Linked DNA regions of Sphaerisporangium rubeum. The protein of the gene in region 1 binds, or shares a complex with, the protein of each later gene. Links are inferred from orthologs where the notes say so. Each region holds a gene or a part of one and is shown on either strand. Other genes may lie near its edges.

Evidence for each region. The genes of interacting proteins can lie anywhere in the genome.
Region 2: rny (region 1) and BJ992_RS20135 share a complex: the UniProt entries of both Bacillus subtilis proteins name them as parts of the possible RNA degradosome complex. The link is inferred for Sphaerisporangium rubeum from one-to-one orthologs.

Annotation. Positions count from the first base shown.
Region 1 is NZ_JACHIU010000001.1:5,321,877-5,330,078, forward strand. Bases 2,543-5,466 are described here. They hold rny (ribonuclease Y), read right to left. Parts: upstream 4,853-5,466; coding sequence 3,233-4,852; downstream 2,543-3,232. Other genes in these bases: BJ992_RS22660 (S9 family peptidase), read left to right, coding at 2,543-3,142; BJ992_RS22670 (TIGR03557 family F420-dependent LLM class oxidoreductase), read left to right, coding at 5,434-5,466. In the rest of the region: BJ992_RS22650 (amino acid ABC transporter permease), read left to right, coding at 1-233; BJ992_RS22655 (amino acid ABC transporter permease), read left to right, coding at 230-1,123; more of BJ992_RS22660, read left to right, coding at 1,265-2,542; more of BJ992_RS22670, read left to right, coding at 5,467-6,399; recombination regulator RecX, read right to left, coding at 6,478-7,197; recombinase RecA, read right to left, coding at 7,226-8,202. UniProt on the Bacillus subtilis protein: Endoribonuclease that initiates mRNA decay. Initiates the decay of all SAM-dependent riboswitches, such as yitJ riboswitch. Involved in processing of the gapA operon mRNA, it cleaves between cggR and gapA.
Region 2 is NZ_JACHIU010000001.1:4,684,065-4,689,759, forward strand. Bases 8-2,933 are described here. They hold BJ992_RS20135 (6-phosphofructokinase), read right to left. Parts: upstream 2,021-2,933; coding sequence 995-2,020; downstream 8-994. Other genes in these bases: BJ992_RS20130 (MHYT domain-containing protein), read left to right, coding at 73-927; BJ992_RS20140 (lactonase family protein), read right to left, coding at 2,182-2,933. Outside these bases: more of BJ992_RS20140, read right to left, coding at 2,934-3,189; BJ992_RS20145 (bifunctional helix-turn-helix transcriptional regulator/GNAT family N-acetyltransferase), read left to right, coding at 3,302-4,231; BJ992_RS20150 (P-loop NTPase fold protein), read left to right, coding at 4,316-5,695. UniProt on the Bacillus subtilis protein: Catalyzes the phosphorylation of D-fructose 6-phosphate to fructose 1,6-bisphosphate by ATP, the first committing step of glycolysis.

The DNA of each region.
Region 1 (8,202 bases):
TCCGGTCGGTCATCGCGCCGCTCGGCAGCCTCCTGATCGCGCTGACCAAGAACACCACCATCGTGATCGTGGCCGGGTACATCGAGGCGGCCTCGGTGATGCGGCAGATGTTCGACGACTACGGCGGCACCCTGCCGATCTTCATCGGCTTCGCCTTCGGATACATGGTCCTGACCCTGCCCACCGGCTACCTGTTCGGGTGGCTGGCCAAGCGACTGGCGGTGAGCCGATGAGCACGTCGAGCGTGCTGTACGACGTGCCGGGACCCCGCGCGCGGCTGCGTAACAACGTGCTGACGCTGGTGTCGGCCGTGGTGATCCTCGGCATCGGTTACATCGTGGTGCGCGGGCTGGCCGACAAGGGACAGTTCGCGGGCAAGCTGTGGGAGCCGTTCCTGCGGGGGGACGTCTGGGCCAACCAGATCATCCCGGGGCTGCTGGCGACCGTGCAGGCCGCCGCGCTGTCGGCGGTGCTCGCGCTGATCTTCGGCATGGTCTTCGGGCTCGGCCGGCTGTCGGACCACGCCTGGATCCGGGTGCCGTCGGGCTGGGTGGTGGAGTTCTTCCGCGCCATCCCGCTGCTGCTGCTGATCTTCTTCGTGCAGTTCTTCCCGGCCACGGCCAGCGGATACACCGTCAACGTGCCGGCGTTCGCGGCCGTGGTGATCGGCCTGACCCTGTACAACGGGTCGGTGCTCGCCGAGGTGTTCCGGGCCGGCATCCTCGCCGTGCCGCGCGGCCAGTCGGAGGCCGGGTACGCCATCGGGCTGCGCAAGGGCGGCGTGATGCGGCTCATCCTGCTGCCGCAGGCCACCACCGCGATGATGCCGGCGATCGTCAGCCAGATGGTGGTGCTGCTGAAGGACACCGCGCTCGGCTGGGTCATCGCGTACGAGGAACTGCTGAACTTCGGCCTGAAGCAGATCCCGGCCAACTTCGGCAACCTCATCCCGAGCGCGATCGTGATCTCGCTGGTGTACATCGCGATCAACCTGGTGCTCGGCTACGTCGCGATCCGCCTGGAGCGCCGCAGCCGCCGCAGCCGCCGCACTCCGGCGGGCCCGGTGGCGGCGCCGGCGGCGGCCGGCGTCGGCGGCGCCACACCGGGGTCCGGCATGGAGTAGGCCCCGCCTGCCAAGGACCCCTTTTCCGATGCCGTCGCTCCCGCCGTACCACTCCGGCCGTCCGGTGCCGCACCGGTGGCCGGATCCGGTAGCCGTGCCGATACGGGCACGCGCCGCGGCGTTTTCCGGCAGGATTCCGCTATGCCCCCCAAGCCCGCCCCAGGGCGACCCGGTGCCTGGCCCTCACCGATCTCGACCGCCGACGTGGTGCGGGCCGCCACGCGGCCCGGTCATCCGTCGGTCGCCGGCGCGCTGACCTGGTGGGAGGAGGACCGTCCCGCCGAAGGCGGCCGGCGCACCGTCGTCCACGTCGCCGCCGACGGCACCCGCCGCGAGCTGCTGCCGGCGCCGTGGGACGTCCGCACCCGTGTCCACGAGTACGGCGGCCGGTCCCATGTCGTGGCCCCCGGCGCTGGGCTGGTGTTCGCCAACCACGCCGACCAGCGGCTCTACCTGCTGCCGGACGGCGGCGGCGATCCGAGGCCCCTCACCCCCGAGCCCGAGGTCGAGTGCGGGCTGCGCTACGCCGACCCCGTGGTGCGCGACGGCGAGATCTGGTGCGTCCAGGAGCGGCACACAGGGGACGGCAAGGTCACCCGCTCCATCGTGTCCGTCCCGCTGGACGGCGGCGAGGTGCGGCACCGGGTGGGTGGCCACGACTTCTTCGCCTCCCCCGTCGTCTCCCCCGGCGGCACGCACCTGGCGTACGTCTGCTGGGACCACCCGTCGATGCCGTGGACCGGCACGGAGCTGCGGGTCGTGCGGCTCTCCGGCGGCGACCCGGTGTGTGTGCGCGGCGGCAGGGACGAGTCGGTGCTCGCGCCGCGCTGGAAGGACGACGGCACGCTCTACTTCGTGACCGACCGCTCCGGCTGGTGGAACCTCGAAGAGATCACGCTGACCGGCGGGTCACGCGCGCTGTACCCGGCCGGCGAGGAGTTCGGGGAGGCGTCCGCCGAGCTCGGCGGCGCGCCGTACGCCGTGCTCGGCGACGGCAGGCTCGCGGTGCTGCGCGGCCGGGGAGAGCTGCGCCTCGGGGTGCTCGACCCCGCCACCGGCACGCTCACCGACCTCGCCACCCCGTTCGACGGGTGGCTGCCGTGCCTCGCCGCCGACGGCGCCACGGTGTGCGGCGTGGCGTACGGGCCCGCGCTGCCCCGGTCGGTCGTGCGGGTCGACGTCACGACGGGGCGGGTGGAGACCCTGCGCCGCGAGCCGGTCGGCGCGCCGGCCGCCTACATGCCGGTGCCGCGTCCGGTGGAGATCACCGGACCGGACGGCCGAGTCGTGCACGCCATCGTGTACCCCCCGGCCAACCCGGCGGTGCCGGCCACCGGTGGTCCCGCGCCGTACGTCGTGTTCGCGCACGGCGGGCCCGCGGCGCGTGCGATCGGTGCGCTCGACCCGCACAAGGCGTTCCTGACCAGCCGCGGCATCGGTGTGCTCGACGTGAACTACGGCGGCTCCACCGGGTACGGCCGGGCCTACCGCGACCGGCTGCGCGGCCGGTGGGGGGCCGGTGACGTCGAGGACGTCGTGGCCGCCGCCGAGTGGCTGGTCACCGAAGGGCTGGCCGACCCCGAGCGGGTCGCGATCCGGGGCCGAGGCGCGGGGGGCTGGACGGCGATGGCGGCGTGCTGCGCGTCCGGTGTCTTCCGGGGAGGTGTGTCGGTCTCGGGGGCCGGGGCACTCAAGGCGTTCACCGGGTCGACCCACGACTTCGAGTCGCGGTACGTCGAGTGGCTGGTCGGGCCACCCGATCCTCTGCTGTACGCCTCCCGGGAGCCCATGTCCCGCCTCGCCGGTCTCCGGTGCCCCATGTTGCTGATGCACGGCAGGAACGATCCAGTGGTGCCGGCCGCGCAGGCCGAGGCCGTCGTGTCGGCGCTCACCGAGCGGGGGGTGCCGTGCGCGTACCTGTCGTTCGACGGCGAGGGCCACGAGTTCCGCCGCGCCGAGACCCGCAGCGCGGTCCTGGCGGCGGAGCTGGCGTTCTACCAGCAAATCTTCCGCTCCTGAGGCGCCACCGTGCACCGGCTGCCGGTGGATCGCCGGCCCGGGGTCCGGTGGTCCGAAGGTCCAGGGGTCCGGCGGCCGCCGGCTCGGGGGTCAGCGGGCGAACTCGGTGGCGCGGGACTCGCGGACGACCGTGATGCGGATCTGGCCGGGGTAGGTCAGCTCCTCCTCCACCTGCTTGGCGACGTCCCGGGCTATCACCTGGGCCTGGATGTCGTCGATGGAGTCCGGCCGCACCATCACCCTGATCTCCCGGCCGGCCTGCATCGCGAAGACCTTCTCGACGCCGTCGTACGACTGGGCGATCTCCTCAAGGCGCTCCAGCCGTTTGACGTACGCCTCCAGGGACTCGCGGCGCGCGCCGGGGCGGCTGCCGCTGATGGCGTCGGCGGCCTGGGTGAGGACGGCCTCGACGGTGCGGACCTCCACCTCGTTGTGGTGGGCCTCGATGGCGTGCACCACGTCCTCGTGCTCGCCGTACCTGCGTGCGATCTCGGCGCCGATCAGCGCATGGCTGCCTTCGACCTCGTGGGTGAGGGCCTTGCCGATGTCGTGCAGCACCGTGCAGCGCTTGAGCAGCATGGGGTCCAGACGCAGCTCGCTGGCCATGATGCCGGCGATGTGCGCCGACTCGATGAGGTGCTTGAGCACGTTCTGACCGTAGGAGGTGCGGTAGCGGAGCTGGCCGAGCAGGGTCACGAGTTCGGGGTGCATCTCGGTGATGCCGAGCTCGACGAGCGCGTCCTCGCCGGCCCGCACGCACAGGTGCTTGACCTCGTCCTTGCTGCGCTCGTACGCCTCCTCGATGCGCTGGGGGTGGATGCGGCCGTCCAGCACCAGCTTCTCCAGCGTCAGGCGCGCGGTCTCCCGGCGCACCGGATCGAAACACGACAGCAGCACGGCTTCCGGGGTGTCGTCGATGATCAGGTTGACGCCGGTGGTGGACTCGAAGGCCCTGATGTTGCGGCCTTCCCGGCCGATGATGCGGCCCTTCATCTCGTCGCCGGGCAGATGGAGGACGCTGACCACCGACTCGGCGGTCTGCTCGGTGGCGACCCGCTGCACCGCTAGCGTCACGATCTTGCAGGCGCGCTTCTCCCCCTCCTTGCGTGCCTCGCTCTCGATCTCGCGGACCAGCAGAGCGGCCTCGCGTTTGGCCTGGTTCTCGATGGTCATGACCAGCTCGGCCTTGGCCTGGTCGGCGGTCAGCCCCGCGACCCTTTCCAGTACCTCGCGCTGCTTGTGCTCGATCTCGTCGAGGGCCTGGCTGCGGCCGGCCAGTTCGGCCTCGGTCTCCGTCACCGCGCGGCCACGCTCGGCGAGACGTCGGGCCTCCTCGTCCAGGCGCTCCTCGCGCTCGGCCAGGCGGTGCTCGCGGCGTTCCAGGTCGGACCTGAGCTCCTTGAGCTCGTTCTTCAGGACGCGGGTCTCCTCCTCGACGTCCTTGCGCATCCGCAGCGCGCCTTCGGCGGCGGCCTCGGCCCGGCGGAGCACCTCACCGGCGTCGCTCTCGGCCTTGACGCGGATCTGGCTGCCTTCGAGGCGTGCCTGCTCCAGCTCGGCCTGCACCTCGGCGAGCTGTTCCGGACGGGGATCGTGCCGGGCCGCGCGGTCACCACTGGTCCGGCGTATCAGCACGACCAACGCGACGATCGCGATGACTGCCAGCAGGACAACGGCTACCGCCAGCATGATCACGATTGTCGACGTCATGCGGGTGCACCCCTCCTCGCGTCGCGACCAAGCACACGAGGGTCACACCCACAGACGGAACGACCCGGCCGGGCGATTCTGGTCAGACAAATATGGACCAGTGTCCTGGCACCGAAGTACCCGGCCACTGGTTGTGATCGGTCTAGATCGTCCGACGTCAACCGTTATCGCAATCCGCACTGCGCGGAGTAACTCCTCACTGTGGTCGAGATTAAGCGTCAGAGAGGTAACGAGCAAGCAAAGTCCGCCCGTCAAGACGATCCGTCCCACTCACGACAGCCGGATGAGCACCCGCTAGCGACCCGTCTTGCCTGATTAGTCAGGTTTTGTCGGATAACTGGACAGAATCCGGCCGACAGGAAAGATAGGAGGTTCCCTCCGCACACCGTGACCACGCGACCACGGAGACCGCGACTCCGACCGCCTTCCCCGAAGCCGCACGGCCCCGAGTACCCCCCTTTTCGGACGCCTGCCGCAGGGCTGTGGCTGTCTGCGCCTCGGCGGTCCCTGCACCGGTGCTCGATTCCGGAGATTTTTCCGGCCATCCGGGCAAATCACTCGAACAGGGGTAGGGGGCTGCCATGGCCAGCATCGGATACACCATGATGTGCGAGCAGACGCCACCGCGGCAGCTCGTCGAGGACGTCGTCGCCGCCGAGCGTGCCGGGTTCGACTACGCCGTCATCTCCGACCACTACTTCCCCTGGCTGGAAGAGATGGGCCACTCCCCCTACGCCTGGTCGGTGCTCGGCGCCGCCGCGTACGCCACCGAGTCGATCCCGCTGATGACCTACGTCACCTGTCCGACGATGCGCTATCACCCCGCGGTCGTCGCGCAGAAGGCCGCGACCATCGGCGCGCTCTCCGGTGGCCGTTTCACCTTGGGGCTCGGTGCGGGTGAGAACCTCAACGAGCACGTCATCGGCCGTGGCTGGCCCCCGGTCAACATCCGCCACGAGATGTTCGGTGAGGCCATCGAGATCATCCAGGCGCTGTTCGGCGGCGACTACGTCAGCTACCGCGGCGACCACTTCACCGTGGACTCCGCCAAGCTGTACGACCTGCCTCCGGGTGAGATCCCCATGGCGATCGCCGCCTCCGGCCCGCAGTCGGTCGACTTCGCCGCCGAGTACGGCGACGCGCTGGTGGCCGTGCAGCCCGACTCCACCCTGGTCGACCGCTTCCAGACCTCAGGCGGTGACGGCAAGCCGATCTACGGCCAGCTCGCCATCTGCTACGACCAGGACGAGGAAGCCGCCAGATCCCGGGCCCACCGTCTGTGGCGATGGTTCCCCGCAGGCTGGAAAGTCCTCTCCGAACTCCCCTCCCCGGTCAACTTCGCCGCCTACGCCGACTACGTCCGCCCGGACGACGTCGCCGCTCAGGTCCCCTGCGGCCCCGACGTCCGCCCCGTTGTCGAGGCCGTCAAGGAATTCACCGACGCCAGCTTCACCCACGTGGCCCTCGTCCAGATAGGCGCCGACCACCAGGAAGACTTCCTCACCTGGTCCCAGAAAGAACTCCTCCCCGCTCTCCATTCCCTCTGACACCACTCACCGTAGGCCCGTTCACCTGTCGCCGACCTCCGACAGGTCGATCCAGCCGCCTTTGATCAGCCCCGGAGGTCAGTCCAGGCCGTCGAACATGTCGTCCTCAGTGGACTGGCCCTCGGACTCGAGGGCTTCGCGGACGACGCGGTAGGCGATGCCGCCGGAGTAGCCCTTGCGAGCGAGCATGCCTGCCAGGCGGCGGATGCGAGCCGCGGGCTCAAGGCCCGCGGTGGACGCGAGGCGGCGAGCGACCAGGCGGCGAGCGGTCTCCAGCTCCTGACCGGGGTCCAACTGGTCGACGGCGTCGCGGACGGTCTCCTCGGCGACGCCACGGTTACGCAGCTCAGAAGCCAGCGCTCGACGCGCGAGGCCCCGGCCGGCGTGCCGGGAACTGACCCACGCCTCGGCGTACGCCTCGTCATCGATCAGACCGACCTCGGTGTACCGATCGAGCACGGCCTCCGCCACGTCGTCGGGAACATTTCTCTTCCGCATCGCCTGCGCCAGCTCGGCCCGCGTACGGGGGGCGAGCGTCAGCAACCGCAGGCAGATGCTCCGCGCCACCGCCGCCGGATCGGCTGCGGCCCCGGACGCGGCCACCGACCCCGGCACCGGACCGTCGAACCCCCGGCCCGACGAGCCATCACGACCGCCAGACCCCCGACCGGTGGAGCGGCCACGGCCGCCGGACCTGCGGCCCGTGGAGGCACCGCGGACGCGCTCGGGGTCGGGAGACTCACCCCCGTCGTTCCAGAAAGGGCCGGTGGGACGGGGGGTGGGGTCTTCCGCGGGCATGCCGGGTCAGCTCCGGAGGCGGGGCGGATCAGACGTCGCCGGGCTTGGGGGCCTTGGCGCCGCGGGTGGGGGGTGACGGGGGGGTGGCGGCGGCCTGGGGCTCGGCGGGGGTGTCGATGCGGGGGCCTACGCCGAGCTTTTCCTTGATCTTCTTTTCGATCTCGTTGGCGATGTCGGGGTTGGACTTGAGGAAGTTGCGAGCGTTCTCCTTGCCCTGGCCGAGCTGGTCGCCTTCGTAGGTGTACCAGGCGCCGGCCTTGCGGACGAAGCCGTGCTCGACACCCATGTCGATCAGGCCGCCTTCGCGGGAGATGCCGACGCCGTACAGGATGTCGAAGTCGGCCTGGCGGAAGGGCGGGGCCATCTTGTTCTTGACGACCTTGACGCGGGTGCGGTTGCCGACGGGCTCGGTGCCGTCCTTGAGGGTCTCGATGCGGCGGACGTCGAGACGGACCGAGGCGTAGAACTTGAGGGCCTTGCCGCCGGTCGTGGTCTCCGGCGAGCCGAACATGACGCCGATCTTCTCGCGGAGCTGGTTGATGAAGATCGCGGTGGTGCCGGTGTTGTTGAGCGCACCCGCGACCTTGCGCAGCGCCTGGGACATCAGCCGGGCCTGCAGGCCGACGTGGCTGTCACCCATCTCACCCTCGATCTCGGCCTTCGGCACGAGGGCCGCGACCGAGTCGATCACGACGAGGTCGATCGCGCCGGAGCGGATCAGCATGTCGGCGATCTCAAGGGCCTGCTCACCGGTGTCGGGCTGCGACACCAGCAGAGCGTCGGTGTCGACCCCGAGCTTGCGCGCGTACTCAGGGTCGAGAGCGTGCTCGGCGTCGATGAACGCCGCGATGCCGCCCTGACGCTGTGCGTTGGCGACGGCGTGCAGCGCCACGGTGGTCTTACCGCTGGACTCGGGACCGTAGATCTCGACGATGCGGCCACGGGGGAAACCCCCGATGCCGAGCGCGACGTCGAGCGCGATCGCCCCGGTCGGGATCACCTCGA
Region 2 (5,695 bases), 640 kb from region 1 along the record:
CGATGATGGGATACGTCCCACTATGACCAGGTAACACGAACCATGTTCGCGTTTCCCGCAAGGAGCGCACGCTTGTCCCACATCGACCACTTCTCCCACGGGGCGCTCATCCCCGTGCTGTCCTATGCCATGTCCGTCATCGGTTCTCTGCTCGGCCTGCTGCTCGCCTCCCGCGCACGCGTGACCGAGGGGGCCGCGCGGACCCGCTGGCTCGTCGCGGCGGCCCTGGCCATCGGCGGCACCGGCATCTGGGTCATGCACTTCATCGCGATGATGGGCTTCTCCGTGCCGGGCACGTCGATCCGCTACGATGTGCCGCTCACCGTCGTCTCCGCGTTCGTCGCGGTCGTCATCGTAGGGATCGGGCTGCTGCTCGCGGCCCGCGGCGGCGAGCACTTCCCGCGCCTCGCCGGCGCGGGCCTGATCACCGGGCTCGGCGTGGCCGCGATGCACTACCTCGGCATGTCCGCGATACGCATCCCCGCCGACCTGCACTACGACGTGGTGACCGTCGCGGCCTCGGTGCTCATCGCCGTGGTGGCCGCGACCGCCGCGCTGTGGTTCACCCTGCGGGTCGAGGGCCTGGTCGCCACCACGGCCGCCGCGCTCATCATGGGGGTGGCGGTGTGCGGCATGCACTACACCGGCATGTTCTCGCTCAGCGTCAGCCTGTGGCCGGGGCCCGCCGCGGACGTCGGCGGCGCGACCGCGCTGAGCTTCCTGCTGCCGCTGCTCATCGGCATCAGCCTGGTGACGCTCGGCCTGCTGCTCGTCGTCACCCTGATGCCCTCACGTCAGGAGATCGAGAACGAGGCCGCGCTGCTCGCGTCCATCGAGCGGCGCCGCGCCGGGATCGTTCCACCTCAGGCCCCCGCGGCCCCCGCGCGCCGTCCGTCGCTGTTCGACTCCGGCGGCCCCTCGCGCTGACCTGACGACGACGGCCCCGGCGACGTGATGTCGCCGGGGCCGTCGTCGTTCACCGTACGCCGGTCTGTCAGCCGAAGAAGACCTCCGCCTCCTCGTACCGGGACACCGGGACCGTCTTGAGCTCGGCGGTCGCCTCCTCAAGGCGCGCACGGACGATGTCGGTGCCGCGCAGCGCGACCATCTTGCCGAAGTCGCCGTCGTTCACCGCGTCGATGGCGTGCAGGCCGAAGCGGGTGGCGAGCACGCGGTCGTACGCGCTCGGGGTGCCGCCGCGCTGCACGTGGCCGAGCACGGTGGTGCGGGCCTCCTTGCCGGTGCGCTTCTCGATCTCCTGGGCCAGCATCTCGCCGATGCCGCCGAGACGGACGTGGCCGAAGGAGTCGAGCTCACCGGTCTGCAGGGCCATCTGGCCCTCCAGCGGGTGCGCGCCTTCGGCGACCACGATGATCGGCGAGTAACGGATCTTGAAGCGGCTCTCGACGTACTCACAGACCTTGTCGATGTCGAACGGCTTCTCCGGGATGAGGATGACGTTGGCGCCACCCGCCATGCCGGCGTGCAGCGCGATCCAGCCCGCGTGACGGCCCATGACCTCGCAGATCAGCGCGCGGTGGTGGGACTCGGCGGTGGTGTGCAGCCGGTCGATGGCCTCGGTCGCGATGTTGACCGCGGTGTCGAAGCCGAAGGTGTAGTCGGTGGCGTTGAGGTCGTTGTCGATGGTCTTCGGCACGCCGACGACCTTCACGTCCCGGTCGTACAGCTGCTTGGCGACACCCAGGGTGTCCTCGCCGCCGATCGCGATGAGCGCGTCGACGCCGTACTCGGCGAGGTTGGCCTTGATGCGGTCGACACCACCCTCGATCTTGATGGGGTTGGTGCGCGAGGAGCCGAGGATGGTGCCGCCGCGCGGCAGGATGCCGCGCACGCTGGAGATCTCCAGCGGCATCGTCTCGCCTTCGAGCGGGCCGCGCCAGCCGTCCCGGAACCCGACGAACTCGTGCCCGTAGACGCTCACGCCCTTGCGGACGACGGCACGGATGACCGCGTTGAGGCCAGGGCAGTCTCCGCCCCCAGTCAGTACACCGATACGCATGGCGGGTTTCCTCCCGATGTGGGTCTGCGGTCACACTTCTTGTGCGTCATGGCTGCCGGCGGGCACCGTCGGAAAGGCATTCCCCCCATCCGCCGGCGTCACCGCCCATGGCATTGTGCCGCAGCCGCCAACATTGGTCTAGACCAGCATGTGACAGGCGGTCAGACCGGTGCCGGCAACACGCAGGAGGGGCTGCCGACCTCGAACGCCAGACCCGTCGGCACCGGAACGCCGTCGTGCAAGGCGAGCACGGCGACGTTGTCGGACCGCTGGTTGGCGACGTACATGTGGTCGCCGGCGACCGTGAAGTGGCGCGGCCACAGTCCACCGCAGCCTACCTCCGCCAGGAGGGTGAGGCCGCCGTCACCGGTGAAACCGAACACCGCGATCGTGTCGGGGCCGCGGTTGGCGGCGTACAGGTGCCGGCCGTCGGGGGAAAGGTCGATGTGCGACACGAGGTTGCGGCCGGCGGACCCGGTGGCCGGCACCGCGCCGAGCTCGCGCCACCCGTCGTCGTACACCCGGATGGCCCCGTCCAGCTCGCCGGCGACGTACCAGCGGCCGTCGCGGCGTGCCATGTGGCGCGGGCCCATGCCGGCCGGCATGATCACCGGCCCGTCCGGGTGCGGCGCCGGCGCGGCGCCGGTCGTGAAGCGGCGGATCCGGTCGGTGCCGAGGTCGGTGGCGTACAGCGTGCGGCCGGGGCCGAACGTCGACTGGTGCGCGTGCGGGCCGGCCTGGCGCGCGGGGTCGGCGCCGTGACCCTCGCCGGGGAACAGGTGCGGACGGCCGTCGAACAGGCCGGAGCTGCCGAGCCGGAACACCGCCACGGTGCCGTCGCCGTAGTTGGCGACCGACAGCCACGTGCCTGAGGGGTCCACGGCGACGTGGCAGGGGTAGGAGCCGCCACTCGGTCCCTCCGCCAGCAGCGCCGGCCCCTCGGCGTCGGCGGAGAAGGCCGCCACCCCGCCTTCCTCGCATTCGAGCACCGCGTACACGATCGGCAGCCGCGGGTGGAAGGCCAGGAACGACGGGCCGGTCGCCGCGGTCTCGGCGAGTGCCTTCAACTCGCCGTTCCCCTCGCGCCGCACGACGGTCAGCCCGGTCCCCGAGCCACCGGTGCCGGGGGTGTATCCGCCGATGAAGAGCATGCCGTTCCCCGCTTCCATGCGGTCGACGATACCGCGCGCCGATCTTGAGGCCTGATCAGGAGGCGGGCCCTGGAACGGCGACGCGCTTTATGTTTGACTGAGTCAACGAAACAGTTGATCGGAGCAAACGATGCAGGAGCTCATCGGCGGCGTCCGCGCGTTCAACCGCTTCTACACCCGGATCATCGGGGTGCTCGGGGCCGGCATGCACGACACGCCGTACTCGCTGACCGAGGCCAGAGTGCTGTTCGAGCTGTACGGCCACGGGGACCTTCCGTCGGCGGAACTGCGGCGGCGGCTCGGTCTGGACGCCGGCTACCTCAGCAGGATGCTGGCCGGGTTCGAGTCCGGCGGGCTGGTCACCCGGGAGCGCTCGGCCTCCGACGCGCGGCGGCAGGTGGTGCGGCTCACCGCCGAGGGCCGCGCGGCGTCCAAGGTGCTCGACGAGGCCGCCGCCGGCGCCGCGCGCGACCTGCTCGGCCCGCTCACCGCCGGGGACCGCGAGCGTCTGCTGTCGGCCATGGACACCATCCGCCGCGTGCTGTCCCCCGCACCCGGCGCCGTGCCGTACGTCATCCGGCCGCCGCGGCCCGGCGACCTCGGCTGGATCGTCCAGCGCCACGGCGCGCTGTACGCCGAGGAGCAGGGGTGGGACGTCACCATGGAGGGCTACATCGCCGCCATCGTCGCCGAGTACGCCACCTCCCGTGACCCGCGGCGCGAGGCGTGCTGGATCGCCGAGGTGGACGGGGTCCCCGCCGGCTCGGTCATGTGCGTGCGCGGCCCGGACGAACGCACCGCGCAGCTTCGCCTGCTGCTGGTGGAGCCGTCCGCGCGCGGCATGGGCATCGGCTCCCGGCTCGTCGAGGAGTGCCTCGTCTTCGCGCGCGCCACCGGTCACACCCGGATCGTCCTCATGACCGTCGCGGGCCTCACCTCGGCGCGCCGGATCTACGAGGCGGCCGGGTTCGCGCTGGACGACGAGCATGAGGTGGACGCCTACGGGACGCGCGTCACCGAGCAATGGTGGTCGCGCACGCTTGAGGGCAAATCTCGGTAAAAAGCCGCTCTTGAAGTGGCATGGCGGGAGTGAGGTGCCATGCGGCGTTGACACCATCGGCAGTGCGCCCCAGGGAGCACGCCGATGACCTCGATGATCGTTACCGCGCCGCCGGCACCCGCCATCAGGAACCGCAAGGCCCTGGTCTTCCTCGACCCCGAGGACGGCCCCGAGCACGCCGCGCGCAGGCTGGCGCACGCGCTCGACGCCGAGGGGTACACCGTGCGGACCGCCGCGTGCGGCGACGAGGAACAACGGCGGGTGGAGGCGTTCCTCGACGCGGTGGAACCCGGTGACCTGCTGCTGGTGCGATGGTCCACCGAGTCGGGGTGGGGACGCAGGGAGTTCGGCGCGCTGATGGCGGAGTTCGCGCGGCGCGTCGAGCGGTCCGACGGCGCGGCGCTGCTGCTGGTCGTGGACTTCGGCTGGCTGATCACCGTGGACGGCGGCCGTTCCCACGAGACCGTGGGACGGCTGCGGGTCAGCGGCGAGCCGGTGTCCGCCGCCGCGGCCCTCACCACGAGCGCCACCATGCCGGGGGAACGGCCGGGCCGCACGGTCTCGCTCACCGCGATCCTCGCCGACGGCATCCTGTCCGGCGCCGCCGATCTGGACGGGGACGGCACCGTCACCGTCGGCGACCTGTTCAGGTACGCCGAGGAGCGCTGCGCCGCGCTCGGCGCGGACCGGCGGCCGTACCTGCTGACGTACGGCGAAGGCGAGCTGATCGGCGTCGCCGCGACCCCCGGACCGGCGCGGCACCTCGGGCCGGCGTTCGGCACCGCTCTGGCCCGCCTCGCCGTCACCGGCGACCCCGTGCCGCCGCTGTCGGCGACCGAGCTGGTGGGACGCGTCTACGACGTCCACCTCGGCGAGAACGCGCGCCGGCTGCTGCGCCGCGCCACGCTGCTCGACGACGACGAACCCCTCACTCCCGACCTCGCGTACCTGCTCACCCGGGGAGACCCGCCGGCCGCCGGCGACGAGGCCCGTACGGCCGAGACCGCCACCGAGGTGGAGGAGGCCGTGCGTGAACTGCTCGCCTGGGGACTGCTCGGAGAGCGTGCGCCGTTCACCGACCCCGCCGTACGGCACGCGGCGGCGGCGCGGCTGGACGCGGCCGAACACGCCAGGGTGGCCGCCGCGCTGCGGCGCCGCCGCGCCGCGCACCGCGCCGTACGGCCCCGGACACGGATCACCGGCGACCGGTGGACCATCACCGACCGGCTCGGCCACCGGGTGCACGCCGAGGCCGTCGCCGCGTTCATCCGCCACCCGGACACCAGGCCGCCGCTGACGATCGGCGTGAAAGGGCCGTGGGGAGCCGGCAAGACCTCCCTGATGCGCATGATCCAGGACGTGCTGGACCCCGGCGCGGCCGAGGGACGGCCGGCGCCGATCCATCTGAACCGGGACCAGACCGCGCCGACCAACGCCGAGGTGCTCGCGCGTGTGCGCACACCG